DNA from 3 places in the Xanthomonas sp. CFBP 8152 genome. Region 3 is predicted to be linked to each of the others. Evidence: predicted binding sites of a transcription regulator. Region 3 holds the regulator's gene; each other region holds the start of a gene.
The links. Region 3 encodes FliA, which starts transcription of late flagellar genes. Its sites were predicted from a motif close to TAAAGTTTNNCNNNCNNNGGCCGATAA; they were not measured.
Positions count from the first base shown of each region.

Region 1 (4,510 bases), on a different contig from region 3:
GCCAAGGGCGACCGGTTGTATGTGCCGGTGGCGCAGCTGCATCTGATCAGCCGTTATTCCGGCGCCTCGGCCGAGACCGCGCCGCTGCATTCGCTCGGCGGCGAGCAATGGACCAAGGCCAAGCGCAAGGCGGCCGAAAAGGTCCGCGACGTGGCGGCCGAATTGCTGGAAATCCAGGCCCGCCGACGTGCGCGTGCCGGTCTGGCCTTGCAGGTGGACCGAGCGATGTACGAGCCGTTCGCGGCCGGTTTTCCATTCGAGGAAACCGCCGACCAGCTGGCGGCCATCGATGCGACGCTGCGCGATCTAGGCAGCAGCCAGCCGATGGACCGCGTGGTCTGCGGCGACGTCGGCTTCGGCAAGACCGAAGTGGCCGTGCGTGCCGCATTTGCCGCGGCAAGCGCCGGTAAGCAGGTCGCCGTGCTGGTGCCGACCACGCTGCTGGCCGAGCAGCATTACCGCAATTTCCGCGACCGCTTCGCCGATTACCCGATGAAGGTGGAAGTGCTGTCGCGCTTCAAGAGCACCAAGGAAATCAAGGCCGAGCTGGAGAAGGTCGCCAGCGGCGAGATCGACGTGATCATCGGCACGCACCGGCTGCTGCAGCCGGACGTCAAGTTCAGGGACCTGGGCCTGGTCGTGGTCGACGAAGAGCAGCGCTTCGGTGTACGGCAGAAGGAGGCGCTCAAGGCGATGCGCGCCAACGTGCATCTGCTCACGCTCACCGCCACGCCGATCCCGCGCACGCTCAACATGGCCATGGCCGGCCTGCGCGACCTGTCGATCATCGCCACCCCGCCGCCGAACCGGCTGGCGGTGCAGACCTTCATCACCGCCTGGGACAACACGCTGCTGCGCGAGGCCTTCCAGCGCGAGCTCAGTCGCGGCGGGCAGCTGTACTTCCTGCACAACGATGTGGAAAGCATCGTGCGCATGCAACGCGAGTTGTCCGAACTGGTGCCGGAAGCGCGCATCGGCATCGCCCACGGGCAGATGCCCGAGCGCGAGCTGGAACGGGTGATGCTGGATTTCCAGAAGCAGCGCTTCAACGTGTTGCTGTCGACCACGATCATCGAGTCGGGCATCGACATCCCCAATGCCAACACCATCATCATCAACCGCGCCGACCGCTTCGGCCTGGCCCAGTTGCACCAGCTGCGCGGCCGCGTCGGCCGCTCGCATCACCGCGCCTATGCGTACCTGGTGGTGCCGGATCGTCGCTCGATGACCTCCGATGCGGAGAAGCGCCTGGAAGCGATCGCCTCCATGGACGAGCTCGGCGCCGGCTTCACCCTGGCCACGCACGATCTGGAAATCCGTGGTGCCGGCGAGCTGCTGGGCGAAGACCAGAGCGGGCAGATGGCCGAGGTCGGTTTCAGCCTCTATACCGAGTTGCTGGAACGCGCGGTGCGCAGCATCCGCCAGGGCAAGCTGCCGGACCTGGATGCCGGCGAGGAGGTTCGTGGCGCCGAGGTCGAGCTGCACGTGGCCTCGCTGATTCCCGAGGACTATCTGCCCGATGTGCATACGCGCCTGACGCTGTACAAGCGCATCTCCAGCGCACGCGATGCCGATGCGCTGCGCGAATTGCAGGTGGAGATGATCGACCGCTTCGGCCTGCTGCCGGACCCGGTCAAGCACCTGTTTGCGATTGCCGAGCTCAAGCTGCAGGCCAATGCGCTGGGTGTGCGCAAGCTGGACCTGGGCGAGAATGGCGGCCGGCTGGTCTTCGAGGCAAAACCGGCGATCGACCCGGTCGCGGTGATCCAGCTGATCCAGAAGCAGCCCAAGATCTACACCATGGACGGCCCGGACAAGCTGCGCATCAAGCTGCCGCTGCCGGAAGGCGCCGACCGTTTCAACGCCGCACGCGGCCTGCTGACGATGCTGGCGCCGAGATAACGAAGCTCCCGGGGCGGTGGCGCCTGCTTTGCGCACCGCTCTCGGTCATGGAAGACGCAAGGACGGGTCGATCGCCTTGCAATTGCGGGGCGGAGTGAACCCGGTCCAGTGCGGCATTTCACTACGCGCAGCACCTTGCGATGCCGGTGCGTGACCGCTGCTGCCTGTTTCGTGTGCATTCCCGGCAGCGGCGGCGCACCCATCCAGGCCGCACGCAGGAAAAGCAGGCCACCATCCGGCTGGCTGTCCTGCGGGGCTGTCCAGGACATTGGTTCCTGAGTCTGCTTGCGACAAAGCTGAGCAGTTAATGTCCGGGAAGTGATGGGTTTCGCAAATCCGTCACCGCAGTGAATTTGGCCTCAATATTCCTGCCGCGCGCCGATACCTGCATGGACCGGCGTGATCCCCGTGTGCAGAGATGCCCGCGAGCCCACGCCGGAGCGACCGTCTTCCGCGTCCAGGCACGCACCCGTGCGCCATCGCATCGTTGAGGCATCAATGAACACGCTCCTGTCCGATCTACCCGCGCCGCTGACGCTCGCCCTCGAAGGCGAGATGACCATCCGTCGCGCTGCAGAACTCAAGCCGCTGCTGCAGCCGGCATTGCTGCATCCGGGTGGATTGCATCTGGACCTGGGGGCCGTCAGCGAGATCGATACCACCGGTCTGCAGCTGCTGCTGGCGACCAAGCAGGCGATCCAGGCCGACGGACGGCCGTTTTCGCTGACCGATTCCAGCCGCGCGGTGGTCGATGTGATCGAACTGCTCGGCCTGCTCGAAGCGCTGTACCCGCATGCGGTTGCAGGTATCGGCGAACGCATTCACTAACGGACTGGCAACGCGCATGGACATGAATCAGCTGATGCAGACCTTCCTGGCCGAGAGCCGGGATCTGCTCGAAGACATGGAACGTCATCTGCTCGAAGCCGAGCGTGGCGAATCCTCGCCGGACGCGGTCAATGCGATCTTCCGTGCGGCGCACACCATTAAGGGCTCGGGCGGACTGTTCGATCTGCCGCAACTGGTCGGCTTCACCCATGTGGTGGAAAGCGTGCTGGACCTGGTGCGCGATGACGCGCTGACGCTGAGCTCGGAACTGATCGCGCTGCTGCTGGTGTGCTGCGACCACATCCATGCGCTGGTGGAAACTGCGGCCGACCCCGGTCACGCCGATGCCGCCGCATTGGCTGCAGAGGCCGAGCCCCTGCTGGCACAATTGCAGACCTACCTGCAGGTCAGCGCATGCGGTGTCACTGCCACGGCCCTCCAGCACAGCATTCCGGAAAAACAGAGCGGTTACTGGCGCATCACGCTGAAACTGTTCGCCGACGCGCTGCGCTACGGCAACTCGCCGCTCAAGCTGATTCGCAATCTGCGTGGGCTGGGTTCGGTCGAGTCGATCAGCACCGACGTCAGCCAGCTGCCGAGCTTTGAGGCACTCGATCCGGAAGCCAATTATCTCGGTTTCCAGATCCTGCTACGCAGCGATGCCGACCGTGCCGCCATCGAGGACGTGTTCGAGTTCGTACGCGAAGACTGCGATCTGGAAATCATCTCGGTGCCGGCGCCGTCAAACGCCACCGCCGTGCTTGCAAGCGAGCCGGCCGTGGCTGCCGCAGCGCCGATCGTCGGCTTGCTGGCTGCCGCCCCGGCCACAGCGCCGGTGCGTGCGGCGCAGGACACCGGCGCACGCAACACCGACGCGCGCTCGATCCGCGTCGATGCCGACAAGCTCGATCGCATGATCGACCTGGTCGGCGAACTCATCATCGCCGTGGCCGGCACCAATGCCAACGCACAACGCACCGGCGACACGCAGTTGCTGGAGTCGGCCTCGATCCTGGCCGGCCTGGTGGAAGAGGTGCGCGAAAGCGCCCTGCAACTGCGCATGGTCAAGATCGGTGGCACCTTCAGCCGCTTCCAGCGCGTGGTGCACGATGTGGCACGTGAACTCGGCAAGGACATCGCGCTGGTGGTGGCCGGCGAAGACACCGAGCTGGACAAGTCGGTGGTGGAGAAGATCGGCGACCCGCTCACCCATCTGGTGCGCAACGCGATGGACCACGGCATCGAGCCGGCGGAGGTGCGCGTGGCGCGCGGCAAGCCCGCACGCGGCACGGTGGGCCTCAACGCATATCACGACTCCGGCAGCATCGTCATCCAGATCACCGACGACGGCGGCGGCCTGAACCGCGACCGCATCCTGGCCAAGGCGCTGGAACGCGGCCTGATCGAGCCGGGCCGCCAGCTCAGCGACCGCGAGGTGTTCGCGATGATCTTCGAGCCGGGGTTTTCCACCGCCGAAAAGGTCACCAACCTGTCCGGGCGCGGCGTCGGCATGGACGTGGTCAAGCGCAACATCACCGCGCTGCGCGGCACCGTGGAGATCGACAGCACGGCAGGCGCTGGGACCACCATCTCGGTACGGCTGCCGCTGACGCTGGCCATCATCAACGGCTTCCAGGTCGGTGTCGGCAAGTCGGTGTTCGTGGTGCCGCTGGACGTGGTGGAGGAATGCGTAGAGTTCACGCCCGACTACAGCAGCGACTACATCGACCTGCGTGGCAGCGTGCTGCCGTATGTGCGCCTGCGCGAACTGTTCGCGCTC
Region 1 covers NZ_JACHNO010000001.1:1,115,460-1,119,969, reverse strand. Annotated here, with positions in the region: gene mfd (transcription-repair coupling factor) at 1-1,902, shown strand, start outside; gene FHT09_RS04675 (STAS domain-containing protein) at 2,401-2,730, shown strand; gene FHT09_RS04670 (chemotaxis protein CheA) at 2,747-4,510, shown strand, end outside.
Region 1: the regulator FliA is predicted to act here: its motif matches at 2,261-2,287, upstream of FHT09_RS04675 (STAS domain-containing protein).

Region 2 (4,510 bases), on a different contig from region 3:
TGATGCCGCTGATGATGATCGGCGGTGCCTATCTGTGCTTCGAGGGCGTGGAGAAGCTGGCGCACAAGTTCCTGCACGACGAGGAAGACGAAGCGCAGCGGCATGCCGAGCGCACCCGCGCGTTGGCCGACCAGAATGTAGACGTGGTGGCGCTGGAAAAGGACAAGGTCAAGGGCGCCATCCGCACCGATTTCATCCTGTCGGCGGAGATCATCGTGCTGTCGCTGGGCGTGGTGGCCGGGGTCTCGTTCGGGCAGCAGGTCGCGGTGCTGGTGGCGATCGCGCTGGCGATGACCATCGGCGTGTACGGCCTGGTCGCGGCCATCGTCAAGCTGGACGACCTGGGCCTGTACCTGACCAAGAAGGGCGCAGCGCTGGCTGCGCTGGGTCGCGGCATCCTGGTGGCCGCCCCGTGGCTGATGAAGTTCCTGTCGGTGGCCGGCACGCTGGCGATGTTCCTGGTCGGCGGCGGCATCCTGGTGCACAACATCCCGGCGCTGCATCACATCGTGCAGGACCTTGCCAAGTCGGCCGGCAGCCTGGGCTGGTTGGTCGATGCACTGGGCAACATGCTGGTCGGCGTGATTGCCGGTGCGATCGTGCTGGGCGCGGTGATGCTGTTCCAGAAGCTGCGCGGGAAGCCGGCGGCGCACTGACGCCGTACTGCGGCGGGCCGGGAGAGCACCTGGCTGCCGCACTGCAGCGGCTGGTCGTGATCGGGGCCCGGCAAAGCAATCGAAGAACCTCCGGCGCATCTGGGTTGTGCGCCGGGTGCCTGGTCCGACCGATCGACGCTGCAGACCGGGGTCTGCGGGGCTAATCCGCGCTGATCACCCGATTCTTGCCGGCAGCCTTGGCCTCGTACATGGCGCGGTCGGCACGGCGGATCACATCGTCCTGGGCTTCGTCGAGATGGCGCAGCGCCACGCCGCCGCTGAAGCTGACAAACACGCGCACGTCGTCGTGCAGCAACGAGCGTTGGGCCAGGGCGCGCTGCAGGCGGATCACCGCCGCGCTGGCTTCGAAGATGGTGGAGTCCGGCAACAGCAGCACGAACTCCTCGCCGCCGAAGCGGGCGATGGCATCGGTGGTGCGCAGCACCGACCTGGCCACGTCCACGGTGTGGCGCAGCGCGGCGTCGCCGCCGGCGTGGCCGTGGGTCTCGTTGAGACGGCGGAAGTCGTCCAGATCCAGCATCGCCACGCACAGCGGTTGCCCGCCGCGCTGGGTGCGTGCGGCCTCGCGCTGGAACAGCTCTTCGAAGCCGCGCCGGTTCAACGCGCCGGTCAGCTGGTCTTCGCGTACCAGGCCGGCCACGTCCTTGAGCTCCTGTTCGAGCAAGGCGATGCGCTGCTCGGAGTCTTCGACCTGGCGACGTGCGGCCAGCAGCTCGTCGCGCGCGGCCAGCGCCTGCGCCTGCACGCCGGCAGTGTCCTGCAACACGTCCTGCAGGAGCCGGTTGAGGTCGGGAATGCTGCGGGCATCGCCGATCGCCTGCGAATAGCCGGCAACGCGGTCGTGGTATTCGCCGGTACTGGTGGCCATGCCGTCGAGCCGCTCGACGAAGGACACCATCATCTCGCGCATCGCGGTCTTGGAGTCGGCAATGCCCTGCTTGAGCAGACCCTGTTTATAGATGACCTCGCGCAAGGTGCCGCGCGCCTGCTCGATCGAGCCGACGTCCAACGGCCCGGAGATCAGCTGGCGGACCACCGAGATCTGGCCCTGCAGCCAGCTACGATCGTCGAGCAGTTCGCCAACGTTCTCCAGCAACAGGTCGAACAAGCCGAGCAGGAGATTCTGCTGCTCGCTGGCATCTTCGGCACGTAGGCCGATCTGATGACTCAGTTCGCGCAAGCGTTGTTCCAGGGTGATCAGCTCATGGCCGGGACGCCAATGGCGCAGTGCCGAGGCCAGGGTCTGTGCTTCTTCGGCCAATTCCGGGCTGCGTTGCAGCAGCGTGGCCAATGCATTGCCCAGCGCGTGACGCAGCAGGTCGCGCAGTTGTTCGGCTTCGGTGCGTCCTTCGGCCAGCGAATCGCCGGTATCGATGGTGCGGATGTACTTGTCGATCAATTGCCGCAAGGCGCGACCGTAGCCTGGCCAGTCGCCGGCCGCATAGGCCGCGCTCAGGCGCACACCCATGTCGCCGAGCTCGCCGTGCAGGCTGGTGATGCCCTCTGCAAAGGCCAGCAGCAAGGCCTCCGGATGCGCGGCATGCGAGAACAGGCGCATCAGCAAGGCGGTGGCGGCGGCCGGGTCGTGCGCGCCGGATTTGTTCTTGGCCGGCACCAGCTGATGCGCGGCCAAGCCGTGCCCGCTGCGCTCGCTGCCGATCACGCTGGGCAGGGCGGCGGCCGGGCGTGCGCTGTCCGCGCCGCCCCAGGGCAACAGGCGGCGCAGCCCGCCACGTGGGCGGCTTGGAAGTTCAGGCTGGTCTGCCATGCGCCGGGATCTCGGAAAGTCTTGATGCTCTCGCTGGTTATCGGCGCGCAGGCGTTGTGCTTAAGCGGTCTGGACAGGTCTGGGCTGGTCCGGCATGCCCGCCGATGCCAGGGAGTGGGCGATGCGCAACCTGCGTGCATGCCTGAACAAGTCAGGCGGGTGATGGCGGGCGCCACCGTCATCGCCCGCTTTCGGTGCGTTTCAACGATCGCGCACCACGGCAGGGATGTCATCGCACTGCAATGCGCCGCTTATGCCAGTGGGCATGCATAACCATGCGCATGGGCATGTCGGTGTCGCGGAAAAGTCAGCACGTATTCACGCATATTTTATTTGCCCGGGGTGTAGATTCGTCCCAAGGACAACGTGGAGTACGCGCGTTGGCCCCGCTCCTCATTCGTAGCAGGTCGTCTGGCTGAATCGGCAGATGATGGTTGTCGCTTCGCTGTTTTCCGTCTCCACCCACTTTACGACGGACGTTTAGATGGTTGCCATGATGCCGCTTCACGCCACTACTGCACGCTTCGAGCGCAGCACGATGCTCCCCACTCTCAAGAAGAGCGGGCGACCGCGTGATGCACGCGGTCGCTTCATTCGCCATCACGAGCGCCTGCCGGTGTCGCCGGCCGATACCCGCGGTGCCTTGTTTGTGGTGTCGGAGATGGCGGACTTCATCAAGGCTGGCGGTCTGGGCGATGTGGCTGCGGCGCTGCCACGCGCGCTGCGCCATCGCTACGACGTCCGGGTGCTGATCCCTGGCTACCGTGCGGTGCTGGCGCGTGCGGGCAAGGTGGAGATCGTCGGACGGGTACTGGCGCACGCCGCATTGCCGGCCTGCGACATCGGTCGCATCGTGCAATCGGACGGCCTGCCGATCTACATCCTGCTGTCCAAGGAGCTGTTCGAACGCGATGGCTCGCCGTACGTGAGCACCAGCGGCTCGGAGTTCGAAGACAACGCGATCCGCTTTGCCACCTTGTCGCATGCTGCCGCGCAGATCGCCGCCGGCCATGCCGGGCTGGGCTGGAAGCCGCGCCTGCTGCACCTCAACGACTGGCCGTGCGCGCTGGCTGCTGCCTATGTGCGCTGGTCCGGCGGCACCACGCCGTGCCTGTTGACCATCCATAACCTGGCCTACCAGGGCCTGGTGCCGTATTCGATGGCCGCTGCGCTGGGCATTCCGGCCGAGCATGTGGCCGAGCTGGAGTTCTACGGGCAGATGTCGTTCCTGCGCGGCGGCATCGTGCATGCCGACCACGTCAACACGGTCAGCGTCAGCTATGCCCAGCAGATCACCGGCCCGGCGCAGGGCTGTGGCCTGGACCGCCTGCTGGCCGGCCGCGCCGCCAAGGGTGCGCTGACCGGCATCGTCAACGGCATCGACGCCAGCTGGGACCCGCGCACCGACGAATATCTGGATACGCATTTCAGCGTGAATCAGTGGCAGGGCCGTCAGGCCAACGCTGCGCAGGTGCGCAAGGCCTTCGGGTTGCGCGAGAGCACCGGCCCGCTGTTTGCGGTGGTATCGCGGCTGGTGCACCAGAAGGGCCTGGACCTGATTTGCGAGGTCGCTCCGCAGATCGTGGCGGCCGGCGGCCAGATCGCGGTGATCGGCGGCGGCGAGCCGGAGATCGAGCAACAGGTCGCCGAGCTGACCCGGCGCTATCCGGGCCAGGTCGGTGCCTTCATCGGTTTCGAGGAAGGCCTGGCGCGGCGCATGTTTGCCGGCGCCGACTTCCTGCTAATGCCCTCGCGCTTCGAGCCGTGCGGCTTGAGCCAGATGTATGCGCAGCGCTTTGGCTGCCTGCCGATCGCGCACGCCACCGGTGGTCTGATCGACACGGTGGATGACGGCGTCACCGGCTTTTTGTTCCAGCACGCCAGCGTCGAGGCCTTGCGCCGCTGCCTGGAACGCGCGTTTCGCACCTTCCGCTTGCCCAGCCTGCTGTCGGCGATGCGCCGCGCGGCGATGCTGCGTCCCAGTGGCTGGGACGTGGCGGGCAAGAAATACCTCTCGCTGTACGAACGCACCGCCGCGACCGCTCCCGCGTTTGCGACGGTGTCA
Region 2 covers NZ_JACHNO010000002.1:878,167-882,676, reverse strand. Annotated here, with positions in the region: gene FHT09_RS11410 (DUF808 domain-containing protein) at 1-656, shown strand, start outside; gene FHT09_RS11405 (GGDEF domain-containing protein) at 817-2,445, opposite strand; gene glgA (glycogen synthase GlgA) at 2,930-4,510, shown strand, end outside; gene FHT09_RS11395 (1,4-alpha-glucan branching enzyme) at 4,510-4,510, shown strand, end outside.
Region 2: the regulator FliA is predicted to act here: its motif matches at 2,483-2,509, upstream of FHT09_RS11405 (GGDEF domain-containing protein).

Region 3 (4,510 bases):
ATTCTCCCAATCCCGAATCCCGAATCCCGAATCCCCAAACTCACTGATCGCTGGAACGCAGTCCATCCACATCCAGGATCAGCGCCATGCGGCCATCGCCGATCAGGGTGGCGCCGGCGTAGCCGGGCAGGCCGCGCAGGGCACGGGGCAGGGGCTTGATCACCACTTCCTCGCGGCCGCGGACCTGGTCCACCACCAGGCCGAAACGGGTTTCGCCGGCCTGCAGCAGCACCACGGTCAGTAGCGGCGGTTGTTCGGCAGGCACGCCCAGCCAGCGACGCAGGTCGATCAGCGGCAGGGTATGCGAGCGGCGGTCCAGCACGGCGCGGCCGTCGAACCAGCCCAGCGACGTCTGCGGGGCGTGCAGCACCTCGACCACGCGGGCCAGCGGCAAGGCATAGACCGCTTCGCCGGCCTGCACCAGCAGGGTCGGCAGGATCGCCAGGGTCAGCGGCACGCGGATCATGAAGCGGCTGCCGCGGCCCAGCTCGGACTGGATCTGGATCTGCCCGCTGAGTTCGCGGATGCGCGATTGCACCACGTCCATGCCCACGCCACGGCCGGAGATGTCGGTGACCTCGGCCTTGGTCGAGAAGCCCGGCATGAAGATCAGATGCAGGCACTCGTCGGTGCTCAGGCGGGCGGCGGCTTCGGCGTCGATCAGGCCCTTGTTGCGGGCGATCTCGCGCAGGCGTTCGGGGTCGATGCCGGCGCCGTCGTCCTGGATCTCGATGCTGACGTAGTCGCCTTCCTGCTGCGCAGACAGCCGCACATGGCCGCTGCGCGGCTTGCCGGTGGCTTCGCGCAGGGCCGGCGATTCGATGCCGTGGTCGATGGCGTTGCGCACCAGGTGCACCAGCGGGTCGGCCAGGGCCTCGACCAGGTTGCGGTCCAGTTCCGTCTCGGCGCCGATCAGTTCCAGCTCCACTTCCTTGGACAGCGTGCGCGCGACATCGCGGGCCACCTTGGGGAAGCGCGCAAACACCTTGCTGACCGGCTGCATGCGGGTGCGCATCACCGCGGTCTGCAGGCGTGCGGTGGCGATGTCCAGCGTGCTGACCGCGCGGTCGAGTTCCTCGTCGCGCAGGCGGGTGCGCAGGGTCTTGAGGCGATTGCGCGACAGCACCAGTTCGCCGATCAGGTTGACGATGGCATCCAGGCGCTTGGTGTCCACGCGCACGGTCTGCTCGGCGTCGGCTCCCTTGGCCGCCGCCTTGGGCGCGGCCTTGGCGCCGGGCGCAGCGGCGCCATGTGCGTCGTCGGGTGCGGGCGCTGCGGCGGCGGCCTTGGGCGCGGCCTTGACCGCCGGCGGGCCGCTCTTGGCATCGAACTGCGCAATCAGCGAGGCCGGTGCATGCGGCACGGCTTCGCCCGAGCCCATTGCATCCAGCATGGCCTGCAGGTAATCCAGCGACTGCTGCGCGGCATCGAAGTGATGCGCCTGCAACACTGCCTGGCCGGAGCGCGCCATGCCCAGGGTTTCCTCGGCGGCGTGGCAGAGCTCGACCATGGGCTTGATCGCCAGAAAGCCGGCGCCGCCCTTGAGCGTGTGAAAGCCGCGGAATACCGCATTGAGCTGATCGGCTTCGTCCGGTGCCTGCTCCAGCGACACCAGCTGTTCGCCGAGGCGATCCAGGATTTCCTGGGCCTCGACGATGAAATCGGCAGCAATATCGTCTGGAACAGCACTCATGGTTACAGCCCCAATCCGGACAGCAGGTCATCGGCGTCGTCCTGCGACACCGCGTGACGGTCCAGGCCCTTGACTGCAGGACCGGCAAGACCGCCGTCGTCTTTCTTCGGCTCTGGATTCTTCGGCGGCAGGCCGAGCGCACCGAAACCCTCGTGCACGCGCCGGACGATGCCGGCCACGCGCCGGATGATCTGCCCACTCAGGTCCTGGTAGCTCTGCGCCAGCGACAGCTCGGTCAGGTTGTGGCGCATCTTGTCCATCAGCGCGCCCTGGTCCTGATTCAGACCGCCGTCGCGTAGCTGGTTGGCCAGCTCACGGCATTCCTCGACCAGATCCAGCGTGCGATGGCTGGCCTTCTCGGTCATTTCCACCACGTGGTCCAGGCGCGAGCAGGCATCGTCCAGCTCGCCGGCCTCTTCGGGCACGGTGGGCAACTCGCCCAGCGCCTGACCGAGTTCGCGCGCGAGCCGGCTCAGGCCCTGCATCATCGGGCGCGTGCGCAGGGCGGCGAGGTGGTCGACCTCGCGCTTCCACGCAGCTTCGTCACCGCTTTCCAGTGCATCGAGCGCGCCCTGCAGGCGGTCGATCAACGCGGCGCGTTCGGCATTGGTGTCCACGGTGACGTTCATCAGGCGGTCGCCGCCAGACGTTCGAATACCTTGCCCAGTTTCTCTTCCAGCGTCTGCGCGGTGAACGGCTTGATGATGTAGCCGTTCACGCCGCACTGGGCCGCTTCGATGATCTGCTCGCGCTTGGCTTCGGCAGTCACCATCATCACCGGCAGGTGCTTGAGCTTGGCGTCGGCGCGGATGTTGCGCAGCAGGTCGATGCCGGTCATGCCAGGCATGTTCCAGTCGGTGACCACGAAATCGAACGGGCCGGACCGCAACGCAGCCAACGCGCTGTTGCCGTCTTCGGCCTCTGCGGTATTGGTGAAGCCAAGATCGCCCAACAGATTCTTGACGATGCGTCGCATCGTCGAGAAGTCGTCCACGATCAAAATCCGCATGTTCTTGTTCACATCAAGCTCCTAACACGAAAAATTATTCGTCAATTTCGACACCGGCGTCGGCCAGTTCGAAGACCTTGAGGCGGCCGCGCAGACGTACCACCGCCTGGCCATGGATCTGGCAGACGCGCGATTCGCTGACACCGAGCACGGCGCCGATTTCTTTCAGGTTCAATTCCTGTTCGTAGTAGAGCGACAGCACCAGCTGCTCGCGCTCGGGCAACTGGCCGATCGCCTTGCCCAGCTCGCGGCCGAATTCGCCACGCTCCATCATCTGCTGCGGATTGGGGCCACCCTTGGCGGTGGTGTCCAGCTCGCCATGATCCTCGATCCGCGACTCCAGGCTCAGCACCTGGCCGCGGGCGGCATCTTCCATCAGACGCAGGTAATCGGGCAGCGGTATTTCCATCGCGGCGGCCACTTCGGTGGCAGCGGCGGCGCGGCCGGTGTGCTGTTCGATCTTGCGGACGGCAGCGGCAGCGTCGCGTGCGCGACGGTGCACCGACCGCGGTACCCAGTCGCCCCGGCGGATCTCGTCGATCATCGAGCCACGGATGCGGATCGAGGCATAGGTCTCGAACGAGGCGCCCTGCTCTGAGTCGTAACTGCGCGAGGCTTCGATCAGGCCGATCATGCCGGCCTGGATCAGATCGTCCACTTCCACGCTCGCCGGCAGGCGCGCGGCCAGATGGTGGGCGATGCGGCGCACCAGGTCGGCGTGTTGGGTGACGATATCGTTGGCGTTGTTGCGCTGCACGGCGCGGTACTGCGCGCTGGCTGTTGCGGTGGCGGTGCTCATGCGGCCACTCCCCGTTGGATGATGCGTTCGACGAAGAACTCGACATTGCCGCGCGGCACCGTGGGGGCCTGCCAGCGCGAGGTACGGCGAGCGATTTCTGCGATGGCCTGCGCCGACGGACTGGCGGGGTAGGCCTTGATGACCGGTTGCTGGCGCTGCACCGACAGACGCAACCAATCGTCCTGCGGCACGTGGCCGAGGTAGTTCAGCGACACGTCGCCGAGGAACTTTTCGCACACCCGCGACAGCTTGTCGTACAGCAGGCGGCCTTCGTTGGGGTCGCGCACCATGTTGGCGATGATCTGCAGGCGGTCCACGCCACGCTCGCGCGAGAGCACCTTGATCAGCGCGTAGGCGTCGGTGATGGAGGCCGGTTCGTCGCAGACCACCACCACGGTGTCCTGCGCGGCCTGGCAGAAGGTCAGCACGCTGTCGGTGATGCCGGCGGCGGTGTCGATGACCATCACGTCCAGGTCGCGTTCCAGTTCGGAGAACACGTTGACCAGGCCGATGTGCTGGGCGGGGGCCAGTTCGGCCATATGGCGGCGACCGGAAGCGGCCGGGACCACCAGCACGCCGCCGGGGCCTTCGATGATCACTTCATCCAGCGTGCAGCGGCCGGCGATCAGGTCGGCCAGGGTGTACTTGGGCGACAGGCCCAGCACCACGTCCAGGTTGGCCAGGCCCAGGTCGGCATCCAGCAGCAGGGTGCGCTTGCCCATGTCGGCCAAGGCCACGGCAAGGTTGGCGGAGATGTTGGTTTTCCCCACGCCGCCCTTGCCGCCGGTCACGGCGATGGTGCGCACCGGGCCCAGGGGCTCGGGACGGGTCGCCGACAGGGGGAAGGCGTTGGTCAGCTTGGCGTATTCACGCGACTGCATGGTTGTGCTCCGGAGTACAGGGCTTATCGGCAGCGCGCCGCAAATCTTCAAGGCGAAGAACGAGACTGGCGGCATTGGCGCGGTGCAGGTCGTCGGGGACCCGCTGTCCGTCAGTCACCCAGGTGATG
Region 3 covers NZ_JACHNO010000005.1:167,542-172,051, reverse strand. Annotated here, with positions in the region: gene FHT09_RS17920 (chemotaxis protein CheA) at 41-1,693, opposite strand; gene FHT09_RS17915 (protein phosphatase CheZ) at 1,696-2,322, opposite strand; gene cheY (chemotaxis response regulator CheY) at 2,322-2,714, opposite strand; gene FHT09_RS17905 (RNA polymerase sigma factor FliA) at 2,737-3,501, opposite strand; gene FHT09_RS17900 (MinD/ParA family protein) at 3,498-4,382, opposite strand; gene flhF (flagellar biosynthesis protein FlhF) at 4,369-4,510, opposite strand, start outside.